Linked DNA regions of Microbulbifer sp. A4B17. The protein of the gene in region 1 binds, or shares a complex with, the protein of each later gene. Links are inferred from orthologs where the notes say so. Each region holds a gene or a part of one and is shown in the gene's direction. Other genes may lie near its edges.

What was found. Proteins that work in one complex are often made in the same cells at the same time.
Region 2: the proteins of lpdA (region 1) and aceF are in contact, whole or in part, in a crystal structure (PDB 1EBD), measured with the Geobacillus stearothermophilus proteins. The link is inferred for Microbulbifer sp. A4B17 from one-to-one orthologs. Residues at the interface, in WP_049624544.1 of Geobacillus stearothermophilus: Pro340, Ser341, Asp344, Tyr345, Arg403, Asp406, Val408, Glu431, Ala432, Gly433, Asp438; in WP_033016211.1 of Geobacillus stearothermophilus: Ile130, Ala131, Met132, Pro133, Arg136, Arg140, Glu141, Asn155, Arg157.

Annotation. Positions count from the first base shown.
Region 1 is NZ_CP029064.1:3,796,089-3,803,882, reverse strand. What follows is about bases 2,448-5,359. They hold lpdA (dihydrolipoyl dehydrogenase), read left to right. Parts: upstream 2,448-3,138; coding sequence 3,139-4,581; downstream 4,582-5,359. Other genes in these bases: sucC (ADP-forming succinate--CoA ligase subunit beta), read left to right, coding at 4,744-5,359; odhB (2-oxoglutarate dehydrogenase complex dihydrolipoyllysine-residue succinyltransferase), read left to right, coding at 2,448-3,073. Outside these bases: BTJ40_RS16720 (2-oxoglutarate dehydrogenase E1 component), read left to right, coding at 1-1,827; more of odhB, read left to right, coding at 1,874-2,447; more of sucC, read left to right, coding at 5,360-5,910; sucD (succinate--CoA ligase subunit alpha), read left to right, coding at 5,913-6,785; BTJ40_RS16695 (M12 family metallopeptidase), read left to right, coding at 7,194-7,794. UniProt on the Escherichia coli protein: Lipoamide dehydrogenase is a component of the glycine cleavage system as well as of the alpha-ketoacid dehydrogenase complexes.
Region 2 is NZ_CP029064.1:834,959-842,831, forward strand. What follows is about bases 2,430-5,420. They hold aceF (dihydrolipoyllysine-residue acetyltransferase), read left to right. Parts: upstream 2,430-3,103; coding sequence 3,104-4,738; downstream 4,739-5,420. Other genes in these bases: aceE (pyruvate dehydrogenase (acetyl-transferring), homodimeric type), read left to right, coding at 2,430-3,086; BTJ40_RS03810 (hypothetical protein), read left to right, coding at 4,990-5,262. Outside these bases: more of aceE, read left to right, coding at 417-2,429; BTJ40_RS03820 (hypothetical protein), read left to right, coding at 5,425-5,943; BTJ40_RS03825 (hypothetical protein), read left to right, coding at 6,095-6,475; BTJ40_RS03830 (efflux RND transporter permease subunit), read right to left, coding at 6,524-7,873.

The DNA of each region.
Region 1 (7,794 bases):
GTTGTTGGTTCCGTGCGTGCCCGCCAGGACCGCCGTAAAGATGCAACTGGCGAGAAGGTAATGCCGATCAACATCCACGGCGATGCGGCTTTTGCTGGTCAGGGTGTTGTGCAGGAAACCCTGCAGATGTCCCAGACCCGCGGTTACTACACCGGCGGTACTGTGCACATCGTACTGAATAACCAGGTGGGCTTTACCACCAGCAAGCGCGAAGACGCCCGCTCCACTGAGTACTCCACCGATCCCGCTAAGATGATCGATGCGCCGGTGCTGCACGTAAATGGCGACGACCCGGAAATGGTCGTATTGGCCGCGCTGCTAGCGGTGGACTACCGCTACGAATTTAAGAAAGATATCGTTATCGACCTGGTCTGCTACCGTCGTCGCGGCCACAACGAGACCGATGACCCCTCTGGTACCCAGCCGCTGATGTACCAGACCATCCGCAAGCACAAGACTACCCGCACGCTCTATTCCGAGAAGCTGGTGGGCGAGGGCATCCTGGACAAGGTTGCCGCAGACAAGCTGGCTAACGACTACCGCGACAAACTGGATGCCGGTGAAGACGTTGCTACCGGTCTTGTGAAGAAGCCCGACTCCTCCATGTTTGTGGATTGGAGCCCCTACCTGGGCCACGACTGGAACGAGCCCGCAGATACTGGCTACGCATTGCCGAAACTGCAGGATGTCGCCACGCGCATGACCAATGTGCCCGATGGCATTGTGATGCAGCGCCAGGTCTCCAAAATCTATGAAGACCGCCGCAAGATGGCCGGCGGTGCCCTGCCTCTGAACTGGGGTATGGCGGAAACCCTGGCTTACGGCACACTGCTGGAAGACGGCTTTATGGTCCGTTTCACTGGCGAGGATGTGGGTCGCGGTACCTTCTCCCATCGTCACGCGGTGATTCACAGCCAGAAAGACGGTCAGAGCTATGTGCCTTTGCAGCATATGTTCGAAGACCAGCCGCCTTTCTATATTTACGACTCGCTGCTGTCTGAAGAGGCGGTATTGGCGTTTGAATACGGCTATGCGACCACTACACCTAAGTCTCTGGTGGTGTGGGAAGCTCAGTTTGGTGACTTCGCCAACGGTGCCCAGGTTGTGATCGACCAGTTCATTACTTCCGGTGAGCACAAGTGGGGCCGAATGTGCGGCCTGGTAATGCTGTTGCCGCACGGGTACGAAGGCCAGGGCCCAGAGCACTCCTCTGCACGTCTTGAGCGCTTTATGCAGCTGTGTGCCGAACACAATATCCAGGTGTGTAACGCCACTACCCCTGCGCAGATTTTCCACCTGCTGCGTCGCCAGGCTGTGCGCCCCATGCGTCGTCCTCTGGTAATCATGAGCCCGAAGTGGATTCTGCGCCACAAGCTGGCAACCTCCAGCCTGGAAGAGCTGGCTGAGGGTCGTTTCCACAACGTGATCCAGGACCAGGGCGTAGATCCAGACAAAGTGAAGCGTTTGGTTCTGTGTTCCGGCAAGGTTTACTACCACCTGCTGGAAGCCCGTATGGAGCGCGAGCAGGAAGATGTGGCGTTCGTACGAATCGAGCAGCTGTACCCATTCCCGGACGAAGAGTTTGTGGAAGCGGTTTCCGCATTCAAGAAGATCAAGAGTGTTGCCTGGTGTCAGGAAGAGCCCATGAATCAGGGCGCCTGGTACTCCAGCCAGCACCACTTGCGTCGCCTGTTGTCGGAAACCCATCCGAAGCTGGATCTGGAATACGTGGGCCGCGCCCCATCCGCAGCACCTGCGGCGGGCTATATGTCCACGCACCTTGAAGAACAGAATAAGTTCATCAACGAGGCGCTGACCGTCAAATAACCGGCGGCAGTAATAAGTGAAGAGTCAATCTCAGGAAACAGAAAAAATGACGATCGAGATTAAAGCGCCAACTTTCCCTGAATCTGTTCAGGACGGAACTGTCGCCACCTGGCATAAACAACCCGGTGAAGCTGTGTCCCGCGATGAGCTGATCGTGGATATCGAAACCGATAAAGTTGTGCTGGAAGTTGTTGCACCTGCCGATGGTGCCCTGACTGAAATCATCAAGGGTGAGGGCGATACCGTCCTCTCCAATGAGGTGATTGCCAAGTTTGAAGCGGGCGCTGGCGCAGCCACTGCCCCCGCAGAAGAAAAAGCAGAAGTTCCGGCTGCCGAAGCGGCTGCTCCTGCGGCTGGCGACAAAATTGCTATGCCATCTGCCAAGAAAATGGCTGCTGAGAAGGGCGTAGATCTGGCGGGTGTTGAAGGCACTGGCAAGGGTGGTCGCGTTCTCAAGGAAGACGTAATGAAAGCGGGCACTGCGCCGGCTGCCGCTGCTGCACCTGCCGCCGCTGCTGCTGAAGTTGCGGTTGCTCCGGGTGAGCGCGTAGAGAAGCGTGTTCCTATGACCCGTATGCGTAAGCGTATCGCTGAGCGCCTGCTGGACGCTTCCCAGTCCACCGCCATGCTCACCACCTTTAACGAGGTGAACATGAAGCCGATTATGGACCTGCGCAAGAACTACAAAGACCTTTTCGAGAAGACCCACAACGGCACTCGTCTGGGCTTTATGGGCTTCTTCGTAAAAGCTGCAGTAGAAGCGCTGAAGCGCTACACCGCGGTGAACGCGTCTATCGACGGTAACGATATCGTTTACCACGGTTACCAGGATATCGGTGTAGCGGTTTCCTCTCCGAAAGGCCTGGTTGTGCCGATTCTGCGCAATGCGGAGAACATGGGCCTGGCGGATATGGAAAACAATATCCGCGACCTGGGTGTTCGCGCCCGCGATGGCAAACTGTCTATCGAAGAGATGACTGGCGGTACCTTCACCATCACCAACGGTGGTGTATTCGGTTCCTTGCTGTCCACCCCGATTCTGAATCCACCACAAACCGCAATTCTGGGTATGCACAAAATCCAGGAGCGCCCGATGGCGGTGAATGGCAAGGTGGAAATCCTGCCGATGATGTACCTGGCGCTGTCCTATGACCACCGTCTGATCGACGGTAAGGAAGCTGTTGGCTTCCTGGTGGCGATCAAGGAAATGATCGAAGATCCAGCGCGTATCTTGCTCGAAGTTTAAAAAATAAGTCCAGGGGCCTAAGGGCCCCCTCGATCACACTGCATTAGAAATATCTGGAACTGATCATGTCCGAAAAATTTGACGTAATCGTAATTGGCTCCGGTCCTGGTGGTTATGTCGCTGCCATCCGTGCCGCTCAGCTGGGTCTGAAAACCGCTTGTATCGAAAAGTGGAAAAACAAGGAAGGTAAATACGTAAATGGCGGCACCTGCCTGAACGTAGGTTGTATCCCCTCTAAGGCACTGCTGGACAGCTCCTGGAAGTACCACGAGGCCAAAGACGCTCTCGACGTGCACGGCATTGAAGTCGGCAAGATCAAGATGGATGTGAGCAAGATGATCGAGCGCAAAGGCGAGATTGTTAACAAGCTGACCGGCGGTGTAGCTGGCCTGTTCACAGCTAACAAAGTGACCTCCATTTTCGGCACCGGCAAGCTGCTGGCTAACAAGAAAGTGGAAGTGACTGACGACGAAGGCAACAGCACCGTCTACGAAGCCGAAAACGTCATTCTGGCTTCCGGTTCTGTACCGGTAAATATTCCGCCCGCTCCGGTAGACAACAAAATTATTGTCGATTCCACTGGTGCTCTGGAATTCACTGAAACTCCAAAGCGTTTGGGTGTTATCGGTGCCGGCGTAATTGGTCTGGAGCTGGGCTCCGTATGGAACCGCCTGGGCTCCGAAGTGGTTGTTCTGGAAGCGATGGATAAATTCCTGGCAATTATGGATCAGCAGGTTGCCAAAGAATCCCAGAAAATCTTCAAGAAGCAGGGCCTGGATATCCGCCTCGCTTGCCGCGTAACCGGCTCCGAAGTGAAAGGCGAGGAAGTGGTTGTTACTTACCAGGACAAAGATGGTAAAGAGCACCAGGAAACTTTCGACAAGCTGATCGTCTGCGTTGGCCGTCGCCCTTACACTGAAGGCCTTCTTTCTGAAGATGCCGGTGTGAAGATGGACGAGCGTGGATTCATCTATGTCAACGACCTGTGCATGACTTCTGCTCCGGGCGTATGGGCGATTGGTGACGTGGTACGCGGCCCAATGCTGGCGCACAAGGCCTCAGAAGAAGGTGTTGTGGTTGCCGAGCGCATCGCCGGCCAGAAACCGATGATGAACTACGACGTGATCCCCAACGTTATCTACACTCACCCGGAAATCGCTGCGGTTGGCCGCACTGAAGAACAGGTGAAAGCCGATGGCGAGCCCTACAACGTAGGCAGCTTCCCGTTTGCTATCAATGGTCGCGCTATGGCCGCCAACGATACCCAGGGCTTTGTGAAAATCATTGCTCATGCGGAAACTGACCGCGTACTGGGTGCCCACATCGTTGGCCCGTCTGCCGCAGACCTGGTTCAGCAAGTGGCGATCGCGATGGAATTCGGTTCCAGCGCTGAAGATATCGGTATGACTGTATTTGCACACCCGACTCTGTCTGAGACCGTGAAAGAAGCGGCGTTGGGCGTGAATGGTCATGCGATCCATACCGTAAATCGCAAGAAGCGCAAGTAAGAATATTTTTCGATGTCGGGGCACTAATTATTGATTAATTAGCGCCCCGGTTTCATTTACGGAATTCAGAATTTGCAACGACGGAAATTTTGAGTTTTGTCTTTCAGGTGCAGAGAGATCTGCAATTAATAAACACATTTCACATGTGAATTGGTATTGACTATGAACTTGCATGAGTATCAGGGCAAACAACTGTTTGCGGCATACGGATTGCCGGTTTCCAAAGGCATTGCAGCGGAAACCCCGGCAGCGGCAGTAGCAGCGGCTGACGAAATTGGCGGTGATAAGTGGGTAGTAAAGGCCCAGGTACACGCTGGTGGCCGCGGTAAGGCTGGCGGTGTAAAGCTGGTAGATTCCAAGGCAGAAATTGAAGAGTTTGCCAGGAAGTGGCTGGGCGAGCGTCTGGTAACTTATCAAACAGACGAAAATGGCCAGCCGGTTTCCCGTATCCTGGTTGAAAGCTGCACCGACATTGATCAAGAACTGTACCTCGGCGCTGTTGTTGACCGCTCCACCCGTCGTATCGTTTTCATGGCCTCCACCGAAGGCGGCGTTGAGATCGAGAAAGTAGCGGAAGAGACTCCGGAAAAAATCCTCAAGGCTACCATCGATCCGCTGGTAGGTGCTCAGCCTTACCAGGCGCGTGAGCTGGCTTTCAAACTGGGCCTGAACCCGACCCAGGTTAAGCAGTTCACCAAGATCTTCCTCGGCCTCGCCAAGATGTTCGAAGAAAAAGATCTGGCCCTGCTGGAAATCAACCCGCTGGTAATCACCACCGAAGGCAACCTGCACTGCCTGGACGCCAAAGTGGTAATCGACAGCAACGCCCTGTATCGCCACGCTGATCTGCGCGAAATGCACGATCCTTCCCAGGAAGATTCCCGTGAAGCGCACGCTGCCAAGTTCGACCTGAACTACGTAGCTCTCGATGGCAACATCGGCTGTATGGTAAACGGTGCTGGTCTGGCCATGGGTACCATGGACATCGTAAACCTGCACGGCGGCAAGCCCGCTAACTTCCTGGACGTTGGCGGCGGCGCGACCAAAGAGCGCGTTGTTGAAGCGTTCAAGATCATCCTGTCTGATGAGAACGTTAAAGCCGTACTGATCAATATCTTCGGTGGTATCGTTCGCTGTGACATGATCGCCGAAGGCGTTGTGGGCGCAGTAAAAGAAGTTGGCGTTAAAGTGCCGGTTGTTGTGCGTCTGGAAGGTAATAACGCAGACCTGGGTGCGAAAGTGCTGAGCGACAGCGGCCTGAACATTATCGCGGCGACCAGCCTGACCGATGCGGCTCAGCAAGTGGTTAAAGCTGCGGAGGGTAAATAATCATGTCAGTATTGATTAACAAAGACACTAAAGTAATCTGCCAGGGCTTCACCGGCTCCCAGGGTACTTTCCACTCCGAGCAAGCGATTGCTTACGGCACCAAGATGGTTGGTGGTGTAACTCCGGGTAAAGGCGGCCAGACTCACCTGGGCCTGCCAGTATTCGACACCGTTAAAGAAGCGGTAGAGAAAACCGGTGCTGAAGCTTCTGTAATCTACGTACCTGCGCCTTTCTGTAAGGATTCCATCCTGGAAGCGGCCAACGCAGGTATCAAACTGATTGTTTGTATTACCGAAGGTATCCCGACTCTGGATATGCTCGACGCTAAAGTGAAGTGCGATGAGCTGGGCGTACGCCTGATCGGCCCGAACTGCCCGGGTGTTATCACTCCGGGTGAGTGCAAGATCGGTATTATGCCGGGTCACATCCACAAGCCGGGTAAAGTGGGCATCGTTTCCCGTTCCGGTACCCTGACCTATGAAGCGGTTAAGCAAACCACCGACTACGGCTTTGGCCAATCCACCTGTGTGGGCATCGGTGGTGACCCCATTCCGGGCTCCAACTTCATCGATATCCTGGAAATGTTCCAGAACGATCCGCAGACCGAAGCAATCGTTATGATCGGTGAGATCGGTGGTACTGCTGAAGAAGAAGCAGCTGCTTACATCAAGGAAAATGTTACCAAGCCGGTAGTTTCCTACATCGCTGGTGTAACTGCTCCTCCCGGCAAGCGTATGGGTCACGCGGGCGCGATTATCTCTGGTGGTAAAGGCACCGCTGACGAGAAGTTCGCTGCTCTGGAAGACGCTGGTGTTAAAACCGTGCGCTCCCTGGCTCAGATCGGCGACGCCCTGAAGGAAATTACTGGCTGGTAAGTAATTGCCAACTTTTAGTTTTCAAAAAAGCCACCCATTGGGTGGCTTTTTTTATGCTTGAAAACAGTTCAGGTGATCTGGATAAGGTTGGGATATAATTTATTATATTTCTGTCTTTTACCAATCTTTACATTTTCATAGTGCTTGCAAATTTCTTGATTTTTTAATTTTTCTTCCTGTAGCTGAAAGTTCTTTTCTATTTGTTTTTTTTACTGCTCCTGTTTTTTAGATAAATTAACTTCCCGCTATGTAAGGAATTTTTAGCTTTATTTGTTGGGCGTAATTCAGTGTGCTTTATTGGTGTGGTTTATTGCTTGTGGCTAAGGTGAATATTTTTTTGTGATTTATTTCCTTTTTTAATTTTTTGTCCCTCCATCCGGCCTTTGACTTGTTGTGCATGGTACTGCAGTGTCTATTTTCTTCGAGGTTAATCGTGAAACTAATTTTGAGGGGTGTGGCAGTATGGGGTTAGCTGTAGATAAAAATATTCGAAAAATATCCTACAAGATAAATTTTGGCGGGTTTTCCTTAGGCAGGAATGAGGAGGTTGGTGGGGTTTGGCCAAATGGTGTTGTGAAATATTATGTGCCTTCTAGTTTGGATGCCGGATATATCAGTTCAGTGAAAAAGGCAATGTCACATTGGGAGATTTGTATTTATCGAAAATTCAGGTTTGCTGCAGTTAAATTTCTACAGGTTAATGCGGCTGGACGTGGAGTGGTAACGATTAAAGATGACCGTAACAGTGCGACAGTCGGGTTTACCAATAAAACTGATCAATACTGCGGCGTGGCCTGGCGAACTAACAGGGCTTCTATAGCCTCCCTTCCCCATGAAATAGGGCATACTCTCGGTCTTGCCCATGAGCATATGCGTTCCGATGCCCCTATGTCCGTGCAGAACACACTGGACTCCCTGCAAAAGCAAACCCGCGTCCAGACTTTATCCCGGTTCTTAACACATAATTCTGCTTTCGATGGAAGCTCTATAATGATGTATGACGATCAGG
Region 2 (7,873 bases), 3.0 Mb from region 1 along the record:
GTTCGTTTTCTCAAAAAATCCACTAAATGTTCCGGTGAAACGGCCAAACGGCAAATAATTGTTTTGCTCTTTTGTTTTATTTGTTACTAACCGTCCTATCTGGAAAATTTTTTGTAGTAATACTACAATCCCTTCCGCTAACAACCGGGATGGGGTTTTGTCCGCCAGTCTGCGCGGGCCCCGGAACAGATAATCACAGTCAAACTAGGCACTTGCGGCAATCAATTGCGCCGCTTTCCTCTCCGTCATATTCGAGTAAAGATTCACAAACTTTGCATTTACGCCAACAAAGTTGGTGAATTGGCGGAACCAAGAAAAAAAGGAAGCTTTTTTTTGCCTGCGCTGTAGTTTGCCCGCGTACCGATTTTTGAGAAATAGACCGACTCGACGTCGCCTAATTCGCCGAGGAGCACTTGATGCACGAAGATACCGATAACCTCGAAACGCAGGAGTGGCTGGATGCGCTGCAAGCGGTTATCCGCTACAGCGGCAAAGAACGCGCAGCCTTCCTTCTGAAGCAGTTGTCTGACCGCGCTACCGATGTAGGCGTACAGCTGCCTGCGGCAATCACCACTCCCTATCGCAATACCATTCCGCCCAATGCGGAAAAGCGTATGCCTGGCGACCTGTTTATGGAGCGTCGAATTCGCTCCCTGATTCGCTGGAATGCCCTGGCGATGGTGGTACGTGCCAACCAGAATAATGATGGCCTCGGCGGCCATATCTCCAGCTTCTCCTCTGCGGCCACACTCTACGATGTGGGCTTCAACTACTTCTTCCGTGGTAATGAAGGCGAGGAACGCGGCGACCTGATTTTCTTCCAGGGCCACAGCGCACCGGGCATTTATGCCCGTTCCTACCTGGAAGGGCGTTTCGATGAAGAGCAGCTGGACAATTTCCGCCGCGAAGTGAACGGCAATGGCCTGTCTTCCTACCCGCATCCCTGGCTGATGCCGGAATACTGGCAGTTCCCCACAGTTTCCATGGGATTGGGGCCGATCCAGGCAATTTACCAGGCGCACATTATGCGCTACCTATCTGCCCGCGGCCTGTCCCCGCGCGGCGATCGCAAAGTGTGGGCTTTCCTTGGTGACGGTGAGTGTGACGAGCCGGAAACCCTGGGCGCAATCTCCCTGGCTGGCCGCGAGCAACTGGAAAACCTGGTGTTCGTGGTTAACTGTAACCTGCAGCGTCTGGACGGCCCGGTACGCGGCAACGGCAAGATCGTGCAGGAGCTGGAAGGCGTATTCCGCGGTGCCGGTTGGAATGTTGTCAAAGTACTCTGGGGTCGCCTATGGGATCCGCTGCTGGAGAAAGATGACAAGGGCCTGTTGCAGAAAGTCATGGACGAAGTGGTCGATGGCGAGATGCAGAACTTCAAGGCCAACGGCGGCGCTTATACCCGCGAGCATTTCTTCGGCAAATACCCGGAGTTGCTGGAGCTGGTTAAGGATATGTCCGACGATGAGATTATGAAGCTCAATCGCGGCGGCCACGACCCCTACAAAGTTTACGCAGCCTACGCGGCGGCAATGGCCCACAAAGGCCAGCCCACCGTGATCCTGGCCCAGACCGTTAAAGGTTACGGCTTGGGCTCCGCCGGTGAAGCGGCGATGGACACCCACTCTGTGAAGAAGCTGGATCTGGATTCCCTCAAGCGTTTCCGCGATCGCTTTGCCATTCCGCTCACCGATAAAGAGCTGGAAGAAGTTCCTTACTACCGCCCATCTCCGGACAGCCCGGAAATGAAATATATGGCGGAGCGCCGCAAGGCCCTGGGTGGTCCGGTTCCCCGTCGCCCGGTTGAGTGCCCGAAACTGGAAGTCCCCGACCTCGATGCGTTCAGCGCACTGACCAAGGGCTCCGGTGAGCGCGAAATCTCCACCACCATGGCATTTGTTCGCGCGATTGCTGCGTTGGTGAAAGACAAGAATATCGGCAAAAACATCGCGCCGATTGTTCCCGATGAAGCCCGTACCTTTGGTATGGAAGGTCTGTTCCGTCAGTTGGGTATCTATTCCTCCCAAGGGCAGCGTTACACCCCGGTGGATCACGGCCAGATCATGTATTACAAGGAAGATAAGAAAGGCCAGGTGCTGGAAGAGGGCATCAACGAAGCGGGTGCTATGTCCACCTGGATGGCGTTGGCCACGGCCTATAGCAACCACGGCGTGCCGATGGTGCCTTTCTATATCTACTACTCAATGTTCGGCTTCCAGCGTATCGGCGACCTGGCCTGGGCCGCTGGCGATATGCAGGCGCGCGGCTTCCTGATCGGCGCTACCGCCGGCCGTACCACCTTGAATGGTGAAGGTCTGCAGCACCAGGATGGCCACAGTCACGTACTGTCCTCCACTATCCCCAACTGCCGCAGCTATGATCCTGCCTATGGTTACGAGCTGGCAGTGGTTATGCAGCGCGGCTTGAAAGAAATGTACGAAGAGCAGAAGAACCTCTTCTACTACATCACCATCGAGAACGAGAACTACCTGCAGCCGGAAATGCCTCAGGGCGTGGAAGAGGGCATTATTCGCGGTATCTACAAGTTGCAGTCCAACGTCAAGAAAGGCGCTAAGGGCAAAGCGGCGAAGAAACATGTACAGCTGATTGGTGGCGGTACTATTTTGCGCGAAGTGCTGGCAGCGGCGGATATCCTCGCCGACCAGTTCGGTGTGACCTCCGATGTCTGGAGCCTCACCTCCGCTGTGGAATCGGCCCGTGAAGGCCAGGACGTGGCACGCTGGAATATGCTGCACCCGGAAGCCGAGCCGCGCAAAGCCTGGATCACTGAGCAGTTCGAAGGCAATACCTCCCCGGTTATCGCCTCCACCGACTACATCCGTTCCTATGTGGAGCCACTGCGCGAATTTATCGACGGTGAGCTGACCACCCTGGGTACCGATGGTTTCGGCCGCAGTGACAGCCGCGAGCAGCTGCGTCGCTTCTTCGAAGTGGATCGCAACTACGTGGTAATCGCTGCACTGAACGGCTTGGCCAAGCAGGGTGTTATTGATGCTAAAGAGGTTGCGGAAGCAATCGTGAAGCTCAATATCGACGCCGAAAAAGTTAACCCGCGCATCAGCTAAGAGAAGGCAGAACTCCTATGGCAAAACAAGTCATTAAAGTGCCTGATCTCGGCGGTGCCGATCAGGTGGATGTGATTGAAATTACGGTTGCCGTCGGTGATACCGTCGCGCAAGAGGATTCTCTGATTGTGGTGGAGGGCGATAAAGCCTCCATGGATGTGCCGGCCCCGGTGGCTGGTAAAATCCTCAGCATCAGCGTGCAAGAGGGCGATAAGGTCTCCGAAGGCGATGTGATTGGGGAGATCGAAACCGATGTGGCGGAAGCACCGGCAGAGGAGCCCGCTGCGGCCCCTGCCAAGCAAGAAGCTGCACCGGTTGCAGAGCCTGTGGCTGAAGCCCCTGCGGCAACGCCGAGCGGTGAGCCGAAAGAGGAAACGATCCAGATCCCGGATCTGGGTGGTGCCGATGCGGTTGATGTTATCGAGATCAGTGTGCAGCCCGGTGATGTAGTCGAAGAGGGCGACTCCCTGATTGTGGTGGAAGGTGATAAAGCCTCTATGGATGTGCCTTCCCCCAGCGCCGGTACCGTGGTTTCTATCGCGGTTAAAGAAGGCGATAAGGTTTCCACGGGTGACATCCTGGGCGTGTTGAAAGTAGTTGCCGCAGGCGCCGCCGCGCCCGCTGCAGCCCCTGCAGCGACAGCGCCTGCCGAGAGCGCGCCACAGCAGGCATCTGCGTCTGTTGAGCCCCCGGCAGTGCCGCAGAAAGACTATCAGCTGGAGCGCAACCTCACCGCAGCAGCCCAGGTTTACGCCGGCCCGGCCGTGCGCAAACTGGCCCGCGAGTTGGGTGTTACCTTGAATAAGGTGAAGCCTACCGGCCCGCGCAACCGGGTCTCCAAGGACGATCTGCATAATTACATCCGTGAGCAGGTGAAGAAAGCTGAAAGCGGCGCGGTTGGTGTCGGCGGTGGAATCGGTATCGCCAAGATGCCGGATATCGACTTCAGCCAGTTTGGCCCGGTGAATGTGGAGCCGATGAGCAAGATCCACAAGATCACCGCAGCTAACATGTCGCGCAACTGGCTCAACGTGCCTCACGTCACCCAGTTTGACGATGCGGATATCACAGAGCTGGAAACCTTCCGCAAGTCCATGAAGGCCGAGGCTGAGAAGCGCGGAGTAAAGCTCACTCCAGTGCCTTTCCTGCTGAAAGCGGTAGCCGCAGCCCTGCGTGCAGAGCCTAGCTTTAATGTGTCTCTGCACAACGATGGCGAGCACATTGTGCGCAAGGACTATGTACATGTGGGTATGGCAGTAGATACACCCAAAGGCTTAATGGTGCCGGTTATCCGCGATGTGGATAAGAAAGGCTTGTACGAGTTGGCGGCCGAGGCCACTGAAATGGCCCTGAAAGCCCGCGATGGCAAGCTGAAGCCCAACGAGATGCAGGGCGCCTGCTTTACCATTTCCAGTTTGGGGGCTATCGGCGGCACCGGATTTACCCCGATCGTCAATTCCCCGGAAGTTGGTATCCTCGGTGTTTCCAAGTTGGCGATGAAGCCGGTGTGGAACGGCAAGGACTTTGAGCCTCGGCAGATGTTGCCCTTGGCGCTATCCTACGATCACCGCGCGGTAAATGGCGGAGATGCCGGACGCTTTATGACTTACTTGGTCAGCGTGCTGGCGGATGTGCGCAGACTGTTGCTGTAATTGCCAGCGAGTTAAAGTCAGTAAAAAAAGCGGCCAATCGGCCGCTTTTTTTATAGTCAGGACTAAGGAGCCTCTGAATAACTCCGTAATGCCTCTGCGGGTCTTGAAAGCTGCAGATGTTACCGCGAAAAACATCAATAAGATGATTTACGCGCAAATCGATTCTGGGTTGCTGGCTGCTAATGCCTCGGCAGCTAGACTCACAGAGAGGCTACTATCATCGCAGCACTGAAAATGTGAGGTGTCGGATTATGGGACCTACAAGGAAATTCGCGTTGCCGCTTGTGGCGGTATTTGCGATGCAGGGCTGCTTGTTTTTGCCTGCGGACGAAGTGGAGGGTGAAGACCCTTTCTTTTATGAGGCAGAGGCTGCCGGACAAAGCGCCAGCTTTGTGGAAGTCGGCAGCAACCACACAAAATACCCACAACCCCTTCCCGCCAATAGCGAATGCGAGGCGGCGGATTGCGTAGATAGTTTGCAGGACTCCATGGCCTGGTTTTTCCCTATATTGCGGGTTTACTAACGATAGTAGCCGAGCCCAGTGTGGAGCTGTTGCGAAATAGCCGGATCTAAAAGTGCGTGGATTTTGTCCGCGCGGTGCTGATACGGAGCGCTACCATGCAAAAACTTGCGATATTTATTTCCGCCTTGTCGATGGGTGTATTCCTTGAGGGTTGCGGAACCCATGATACGCGCAATCAAGTGGTTTATCCCGCAAGCCCGCCCATTCCCCGCCATGCGGAGTACCGGGGTTATCCATCTTCTCACTCTTCTCATTCCTCCCATGTACCAGATGCACCTGCGTCTCCAACAAGCTGCCCGGGGGAATCTGAGGAGTTGGCGCCGGGTTCTATTTGCCCGCCCAGTGCCCGATGTTTTGATATTTCCGGTGGAAGGCGTTGTATATCCTATGAAAGGTAGAATTGTTCTTTTTCTTATTTTTGTAGCGCAGTCCCTGGCGGGCTGCGTGGCCGACGGTTTTGGTTATGACCTTACTGGTACGGCAACTTATTACACTTACAAGACCACTCCGGTGCCGCCGGATGAGCTCACCGCATTCCCGCGTTTTTGCCTGGCTGGTGATCCCTATATGGGAAGTCTAGATAACTGTATTGCCGAGGGTGTGCACTGTTACCAGCTGGATACAGGAGACTGGTGTGCAGGGGCTTACTCTCCATTTGAGCTGAGTTACAGTTTCTACTGAACGGCGTGATTACCGATGGTGTTACTTAGCTTGCCATTTGATATGGTGGTTGGGGTAACCCCAACCCTTTTTACTCCATTATTATTTTGTGGAGAGAGTGAAATTAAAACTGAAATACATTATTCAGGTGCCAGTTTAAGCAGGTTTAATAATGAGAGGTGCCAATAAAAGCTGGCTTCGAAATGTTATTGTTGCCGTGGATCAGTTGGGGAATGCCATTGCTGGTGGCAACCCCGATGCAACTATATCTGCGCGTTGTGGTTATTTCTCAAGGGTGACAGAGACACGTTTTCGACGCTATTGGAGGTTTCTGGAGCGGGTTATTAATTACACCTTGATGCCGGTGGATGGCCCTGATCACTGCTATCAATCTTATTTGTGGGATCGTGCTGAGAAACACGAAGAGGGTAGCGATTATATGCGCGCAATTTTAGGGATTATTGTGATTTTAATTTGTGTGCCGATGGGGTTGTTAATTCGACTGTATGTAATGGTCTTTCCCGGTGCTCGTTGGAAGAAAGAGAGAAAATAGTAAAAATAAAAATTCCCGGGCGCATGGGCACGCCCGGGAAAAGCGGGGTTAAGTGTTAGCCGCTTGCTCCAAAGGCAAATTACTCTCCTGGCCATCTGTATCACGGGCTGCTGATAATTTACCGCCGGCAATCTTGCGCAGGGCAACATAAAATACCGGGGTGAGGAACAGACCAAACAGGGTGACACCGATCATGCCGGTAAATACGGTAATGCCCATGGCATTGCGCACCTCAGCGCCAGCGCCGCCGGCCAATACCAGTGGAACAACACCGGCAATAAAGGCGACTGAAGTCATAATGATCGGGCGCAGACGCAGGCGGCAGGCTTCCAGTGCAGCCTCGACAGTGCCTTTGCCTTCCATTTCCAGTTCGCGAGCAAATTCCACGATTAAAATAGCGTTCTTACAAGCGAGCCCCATCAGTACAACCAGCCCGACTTGAACAAATACATTGTTGTCGCCGCCAGTAGCCCAGACACCGAATAGTGCAGCCAGCAGACACATGGGCACGATCAGGATCACCGCCAGTGGCATCACCCAGCTTTCATAAAGGGCGGCCAGCACCAGGAATACCAGTAGTACTGCGAGAGGGAAAACCACCATAGCGGCATTGCCCTGGTTGACCTGCTGGAAGCTGAGGTCGGTCCACTGGATTTGCATACCTGGAGGCAGGGCTTGGCTAGCCACTTGCTCAACCGCAGCCAGTGCTTCAGAAGAAGACAGCATGCTGGGATCGGACTGTCCCATCAGGTCGGCCGCTGGGTAGCCGTTGTAACGGATCACCGGATCGGGTCCGTAACTCTGGCGCAGGGTCACCATGGTGCTGATGGGCACCATCTCCCCATTCATATTGCGAGTGTAGAGATTGTCCAGATCCTGCACTTCATCGCGGAAGGGTGCATCAGCCTGGGCAACGACCTGGTAGGTGCGGCCGAAAAGATTGAAGTCGTTGATATACATAGAGCCGAAGTAGAGCTGCAGGGTGCCGAACAAGTCGTCCATGCGCACACCCTGGGCCTTGGCCTGAAGGCGATCTACCTCCGCATCCATCTGTGGCACATTGGCCTGGTAGGAGCTGAAGGGGTAGCTGAGGCCGCTGGCCTGGCTCAGGGCACCAGCCAACATATTGGTGGCGTTTTGCAACTCACCGTAGCCGGCACCGCGACGGTCCTGAACATAGAGGGAGTAGCCGGAGCCGGCACCCAGACCGAAGATGGGCGGCGGCATAAAGGTCATCGCAAAGCCTTCCTTGATCTGTGAGATCTTGCCATTTAGCTCCGCAGCGATTTCCTGGGCACTGCGCTCACGTTCATCGAAATCGTCGAACAGGATAAATACAGTGCCTACGTTGGGGGTGTTGGTACTTTGCAGGGCATTGAAGCCGACAAAGGCCGCGGC